DNA from 3 places in the Mesorhizobium argentiipisi genome. Region 2 is predicted to be linked to each of the others. Evidence: predicted binding sites of a transcription regulator. Region 2 holds the regulator's gene; each other region holds the start of a gene.
What was found. Region 2 encodes LexA, which represses DNA repair genes until DNA is damaged. Its sites were predicted from a motif close to TGTTCNNNNTGTGTTCNG; they were not measured.
Positions count from the first base shown of each region.

Region 1: the regulator LexA is predicted to act here: its motif matches at 904-921, upstream of O7A05_RS29730 (ImuA family protein).
Region 3: the regulator LexA is predicted to act here: its motif matches at 1,394-1,411, upstream of parE (DNA topoisomerase IV subunit B).

Region 1 is NZ_JAPYKO010000034.1:31,157-33,424, reverse strand. Features, by position in the region: gene O7A05_RS29740 (IS110 family RNA-guided transposase) at 1-141, shown strand, start outside; gene O7A05_RS29735 (metallopeptidase family protein) at 323-760, opposite strand; gene O7A05_RS29730 (ImuA family protein) at 944-1,936, shown strand; gene O7A05_RS29725 (DUF6504 family protein) at 1,878-2,268, shown strand, end outside.
Region 2 is NZ_JAPYKO010000007.1:188,273-190,540, forward strand. Features, by position in the region: gene O7A05_RS13255 (ComEC/Rec2 family competence protein) at 1-1,081, shown strand, start outside; gene lexA (transcriptional repressor LexA) at 1,121-1,861, opposite strand; gene O7A05_RS13265 (molybdopterin molybdotransferase MoeA) at 1,979-2,268, opposite strand, start outside.
Region 3 is NZ_JAPYKO010000010.1:44,601-46,868, forward strand. Features, by position in the region: gene parE (DNA topoisomerase IV subunit B) at 1-1,328, opposite strand, end outside; gene cpaB (Flp pilus assembly protein CpaB) at 1,584-2,268, shown strand, end outside.

The DNA.
Region 1 (2,268 bases), on a different contig from region 2:
CGAACCTGTGAGCGCTTCAAGACCTTCTACACCGCACTTGCAGCCCGGTCAGGCTCCAAGAAACTGGCTATCATCGCCGTCGCAAGGAAGCTCCTGGTCGTCCTCAACGCCATCATGCGCGACAAAACCGCATTCGTGTGAACACAGTTGCCATGCCGTTACCTGAGCCGAAAGGCGCAGCGAGTCAGAATATAGGGGACGTTTGCGGGTGTCGGGCAAGCGTTCCGTTCTGCACCGCGGGCTTGGTGTTGATGGAATGGCATGGATCCTAGGGTCTACGCGCGTCGCTTCGCTCCTTGCTTCGCCCTAGGGTGGTGCGCACTCAGCCCGGCGCCGCCTGCTCGGCCGCCTCCTCGATCCGCTCCATGTCGTCGTCCGACAGGCCGAAATGGTGGCCGATCTCGTGGATCAGCACATGGGTGACGATGTCGCCCAGCGTCTCCTCGTTCTCGGCCCAGTAGTCGAGGATGGCGCGGCGGTAGAGCGTGACGCGATTCGGGCCCTCGCCGGTCTGTGGGTTCCAGCGCTCGGCGATGCCGCGTCCCTCGAACAGGCCGAGCAGATCGAAGGGCGTCTCCAGCGACAGGTCGTCCATGATCTCGTCGGTCGGGAACTCGGCGATCTGGATGATGATCTCGCCGGTGAGCTTGCGGAACTCGTCCGGCAGATGGGCGTAGGTCTCCAGCGCCAGAAACTCCATCTCGTCCATCGACGGAGAAAGCTGGTCGTGCCAGCTGCGTGTCTTGTAGATGCGGGCCATGAACTGTCCTTTGATCCCGGCATATAGGCTTTCGCGCCGATAGAGGCAAATGGGCCGGCTGGCCGTTCGCTTTCAGGGTAAAAGGCGAAGGAATAAATTCCTTGCGAGTCTGCTTGACTCTTCCGGTCGCCTCTGGAATCTATAAGAACATAACAGGAACAACTGCTGCCGGAAGTGAACGTCATGGCGATAAGCGCCGTGGCGCGGGAAACTGTTTTTGCCCTGCGCCGCCAGATCGCGAAGATCGAGGGAACGCTGCCCGAGCGCCTGCAGGCGCCTGCGGGAAGCGCGCCCGACGATATCGCCAAGTCGGATATGACGATTGTCCGGCGCGGTCTTGCCGTGGCTTCGGCGGATGCCTTCCTGCATACCGGCATCGATCGTCTCGACACCGCCCTTGGCGGCGGCCTGCCCAAGGCGGCGCTCAGCGAAATCCATGGCCTGGAGACCCGCGATGCCGGTGCCGTCGCCGGTTTCGCGCTCTCGCTCATAAGCCTGGTCCTCAAGGAGAAGCAGGGCTTGCCGATTCTCTGGGTCGGCACGGCGGAAATCTTTCACGAGGCCGGCCTGCCCTATGCCAGGGGCCTTCACGCCCTGTTCGGCATCGAGCCGGAGCAATTGCTGTTTTCCGAGGCGCCGAAACTGCTCGACGCGCTCTGGATCGCCGAGGAGGCGGCCCGCATGACCGCCTTCGCCGCGGTCATCCTCGAAATCCGCGGCAGTCCGCGGCTTCTCGACCTCACCGCCACGCGCCGGCTCCACGCCCGCGCCCGGAATGCCGGCCGTCCGCTGCTTTTGCTGCGCCAGGCCGGCGAGACCGATCCCACCGCCGCCCCGGTGCGCCTCATCGTTTCGGCAGCACCTTCGGCAAGCCGCGAGACGGTCGCCGGGCCGCTCGCCGGCTCGATCGGCCGCCCCGCTTTCAAAATCGATATCGGCAAGAGCCGCACGGCCCTGCCCGGACAATTCACACTGGAGTGGAACCCCGATGAGCACGCTTTTGCAGAAAGAACAGAGAATTCTGTCGCTGTGGTTCCCGCATCTGGCCGCGGAGCGGATCCTGCGCCAGCGTCTGGGGCGGTCCTGGCGTTCCCGGTCCTCGCATCACCTGCCTCTGGTGATCAGCCATCGCGACAACAACACCCAGCGCATCGCAGCCCTCGACGAGCGGGCTGAGGCGCTGAAGCTGAAGCGCGGCATGGGCATTGCCGATGCCCGCGCCATGCACCCTTCGATCGATGTGGTGGAGGCCGATGCGGAAGCCGACCGCCGCCTGCTCGAAGGCCTTGCCGATTGGTGCGACCGCTACACGCCTTTGGTGGCGATCGACGGCGAGGACGGGCTGTTCCTCGACGTCACCGGCTGCACGCATCTGTTCGGCGGCGAGCGCGCCATGCAGGACGAGATCCTCACCCGCTTCTTTCAGCAGGGCTTCGATGTCCGCGCCGGGCTGGCCTCGACGCCGGGCGCCGCCTGGGCGGCGGCGCGCTTCCATGGCGACCGCATCG
Region 2 (2,268 bases):
TGCGGGCTTTGCGGACTACCGCGCCGGCAAAACGACGGCGCCCCCGGCAAAGCGTTCGTTCTTAAGGTTCCTGTCGCGAAAATTGGCGGTTGGCGTGGGCGGCGCCGCCGTGACGTCGCTCATCGCGGGGAGCGCGACATTGCTGTTTGCGATCTGGCATTTTCAGCGCGTCTCGCCACTAAGCCTGCTCGCCAATCTGGCGGTCATGCCCATCGTCTCGCTGATCGTCATGCCGTTCGCGGTGTTGAGCGCGCTGGCCATGCCCTTCGGCTTCGACGGGCCGTTCCTCTATGTGATCGGCAAAGGCCTGACGGCAATGATCGCCATCTCGGCATGGATCTCCGAGCGCTCACCGGTGGACGCCGTCGGGCTGATCTCGATCCAGTCGGTGCTGCTGGCGACGATCGCGCTGGTCATCGCGACGATGGCCACCACCTGGCTAAGGCTTGCCGCCGTTCCCTTCGCGCTCGCCGCGCTGCTGGCCATTCCGCATGTCCGCACGCCGGACGTGCTCATTTCCGAAGACGCGCATCTGGTGGCGATGCCGATCGGCGGCGGCGAGCTTGCCGTCAATCGCGCACGCTCCAACGAGTTCACCACCGACAACTGGAAACGGGCGCTGAAAGCGGAGGACATCGTGCCGCCGGAGACGTTCGACAAAGATGCGATGGACATCGCCGACCCCGTCGACCTGCCGCCCGGCTCGCCCTTCTACTGCACAGGTGATCTCTGCATCGGCCGGCATCCATCCGGCGCCATCGTCGCGCTCGCCAAAAACCGCGACAGCGCCCGGCCGGCCTGCGGCTTCGCCGACCTCATCGTCATCAACGACGCCACGGCCTACAATCCCTGCCGCGATCCGCGCGTGCTTGTCGTCACCAAGCGGCAACTGGCGCGCGACGGCAGCGCCGCTGTTTTCTTCGATGCGCAATCGTCAACCGCGCGGCCAACTATTCGCTACGCGGTCGAAGAACCATATCGACCCTGGCACGAGCAGCGGAAATACGCGCGCGAGGCGAGGGGCCTGCCACCCTATCAACGCCCGGAAAAGCCGGCGGCCGCGCCGCAGCCGACAGAATAATGTCACGCAAGGCCGGTGAAAGCTGCTACGCAGTTCTGCTCAATAACGGCGGATCAGCCCGACAAGTTTGCCCTGAACCTTGACCCGGTCCGGTCCGAAGATTCGGGTTTCGTAGGCAGGGTTGGCCGCCTCCAGCGCGATCGAGGCACCCTTGCGGCGGAAGCGCTTGAGCGTCGCTTCCTGGTCGTCCACCAGCGCCACCACGATCTCGCCCGGGCTTGCCGTGTTGGCATTGCGGATGATGACGGTATCGCCGTCGAAAATACCCGCCTCGATCATCGAGTCGCCCTTGACCTCCAGCGCATAATGCTCGCCGCCCGCGATCATGTCCGGCGGCACTGTGATCGAATGCGTCTGGTGCTGGATGGCGTCGATCGGCACGCCGGCGGCGATGCGGCCCATCACCGGAATGGACACGGCGGAGCCGGCATCGTCGTCATTGCTTGGCGCCGGGGTGCGCGACGGCGCCGCCGGCTTCACCTGACGGCTGAGATTGTTCTGGCCCAGGCTGCCCTGGATGACGCTCGGCGAAAACTTCTTCGCCGCATTGAGGCCGGGGGCGATCGAGTCGGGCAGACGCAGCACTTCCAGCGCGCGCGCCCGGTTCGGGAGCCGGCGAATGAAGCCGCGTTCCTCCAGCGCCGTGATCAGCCGGTGGATGCCAGACTTGGAGGCGAGGTCGAGCGCTTCCTTCATCTCGTCGAAAGACGGCGGAATCCCGCTTTCCTTCAGCCTTTCGTGGATGAACATCAGAAGTTCATGTTGTTTGCGCGTCAGCATGGCGGCCCCCACGGGTTCTGAAACCAGAATCAGAAAAAACAAACCCAGAACAAACACTATCTGTTCCAGTTGTGTTCCGCAACCGTTTAAAGTTTAGTGAATTTGTTGACGTTTTGTTCAGCGTAACATCAGCACGCTGCATTCGGCGCCAGTCTCTGCAGCCGGCGCGAAGGGCTCGCGCACGATCAGGCCGTTGGCCTCGGCGAGCATTCTGAGCATCGAGGAGTCCTGGATGCCGAAGGGAGTCGCGATCAGGGCGCCGGCTTCCTCGCGCACGGAGGCGCGCACATAGTCCTGCCTGACGTCGTTGGCCTGCATCGCGGCGCCCAACCGGGCCGTTCGCAGGTCCTGCCGGTGGTCGCGGCCGCCGAGCCGGGCAAGCATCGGCTTCAGGAAGAGTTGCGAGC
Region 3 (2,268 bases), on a different contig from region 2:
GCGCTCTTGCGCGAGACTTCCTTCTCCTGGCGGCGCCGAACGCGCTCGTCGGCGCGCGCGATGACCCAGTCGAGGAGCTTCGAGGCTTCCTGCGGATTGTCGGCCAACCAATGGTCGAACGGATCGCGGATGGCGTTCTCGACGATGCGCATCGCCTCGATCGTCGCCAGCCTGTCCTTGGTTTGGCCGACGAATTCCGGCTCGCGGATGAATACCGACAGCATGCCTGCGGCAGAAATCATCACGTCGTCGGTGGTGACGATCGAGGCGCGCTTGTTGCCGATGAGATCGGCATAGGCGCGCAGTCCGCGCGTCAGCACGTTGCGGAAGCCCGCCTCATGCGTGCCGCCTTCGGGGGTCGGAATGGTGTTGCAGTAAGAGTTGAGGAAACCATCGCCGCCGAACCAGGTGACGGCCCATTCGAGCGAACCGTGGCCGCCCTGCTTGTCACTCTTCCCGGCGAAAACCTCGCGCGTGACCTGGAATTCGTCGCCCAGCGTCGCCTTGAGATAATCCTTAAGGCCGCCGGGGAAATGGAACTCGGCCTTGGCCGGCGTCTTGTCCTTGTCCTTGATCAGTGACGGATCGCAGGTCCAGCGGATCTCGACGCCCCCGAACAAATAGGCCTTCGAGCGCGTCATGCGGTAAAGCCGCGCCGGTTCGAAGGCGGCGCCCTTGCCGAAAATCTGCTCGTCGGGATGGAAGCGGGTCTTCGTGCCGCGACGGTTGTGGACCTCGCCGAGGTGCTCGAGCCCGCTGACCGGGACGCCGCGGGAGAATCTTTGGCGGTAAAGTTGGCGACCCCGCGCGACCTCGACCTCGAGATGATCGGACAGCGCGTTGACGACCGAGACGCCGACGCCGTGCAAGCCGCCAGAGGTCTCGTAGACCTTGGAGTCGAACTTGCCGCCCGAATGAAGCGTGGTCATGATGACCTCGAGCGCCGGCTTCTTGAATTTCGGATGCGGGTCGACCGGGATGCCGCGGCCGTTGTCCGTGACGGTCAGGAATCCGTCGGCGGAAAGCTCGACGTCGATGAAGGTGGCATGGCCGGCCACCGCTTCGTCCATCGAATTGTCGATGACCTCGGCGAACAGGTGATGCATCGCCTTGTCGTCGGTGCCGCCGATATACATGCCCGGACGGCGGCGCACCGGCTCGAGCCCTTCCAGCACCTCGATATCGGCGGCGCTGTAGCTTTCGCTGCCGTCGCGGGTGGCGGTGGAACGCTTCGCGGCCTGCACCAGCGGATCGGCGGGCCGCGAGGGCGCGCGCACTTGCTGTGCCGGCTTTTCCATCTTGCCGAAGAGGTCGTTGTTGTCGTCCATGCGAGGCCTAGCGTCCGGTAATGCGAATCATTCGTGGATACTGCCACGCTTTTGGCGGGCGAACGAGTTCCTGTTCCGTTCAGGGATTCAAACTGTCTCTTATTCCAAAACCATTCGATAACCAAGCCGGCCGAAATAGGGCGGTCGGCGGGTCGCGGGATTCCTGATTCTTTAACATTAACGCCTAGCGTGAGGCCCAACCAACAAAAGACCACGGGCGTCAGGGATTCCATTGTGAGGGGCAGGGCCATAACCATGATCGGCATCGCCGCCGTTTTCGGCGCGATCTCGATCTTTGCCGCGGATTTCTGGGTCAAAAGCCAGGCGAAGGCTCAACCAGAGGTCAAGGTCGTCGTGGCGCCGCAGCAGCCCAAGGTCGAGTTCAAGACCATCGTGGTGGCTCAAGCGCCGCTGCGCTACGGCATGGAGCTCGGCCGACCGCAGCTCGCCGAGATTCCGTGGCCGCAGGATTCCGTGCCGCAAGGTGCCTTCCCGACCATCGACAAGCTGCTCGCCGACGGCAGCCGGGTCGTGCTGTCGCCGATCGAGGTCAACGAACCGGTCTTGCTCACCAAACTGTCGGGACCGAACGGGCGCGCCACCCTTTCCAACATGCTGTCGCCGGGAATGCGGGCCGTCACCATCCGCACCGACGAGATCGCCGGCGTCGGTGGTTTCATCACGCCGGGAGACCGCGTCGACGTCGTCCTGACGCGCGACGCTGGCGATATCCAGGAAGTATCCAAGAATGCTCAAGGGGCTGCCGGCTCGACGGTGACGTCCGAGGTCGTCGTCGCCGACGTCAAGGTGCTTTCGGTCGGGCAGGGCGCCGACGAGCGCAAGACCGAGCCGCAAGTCGCCAATTCGGTGACCATCGAGGTGACCAACGAAGGGGCGCAGAAAGTGGCGCTCGCCCGCACCGTCGGCACCTTGTCGCTAT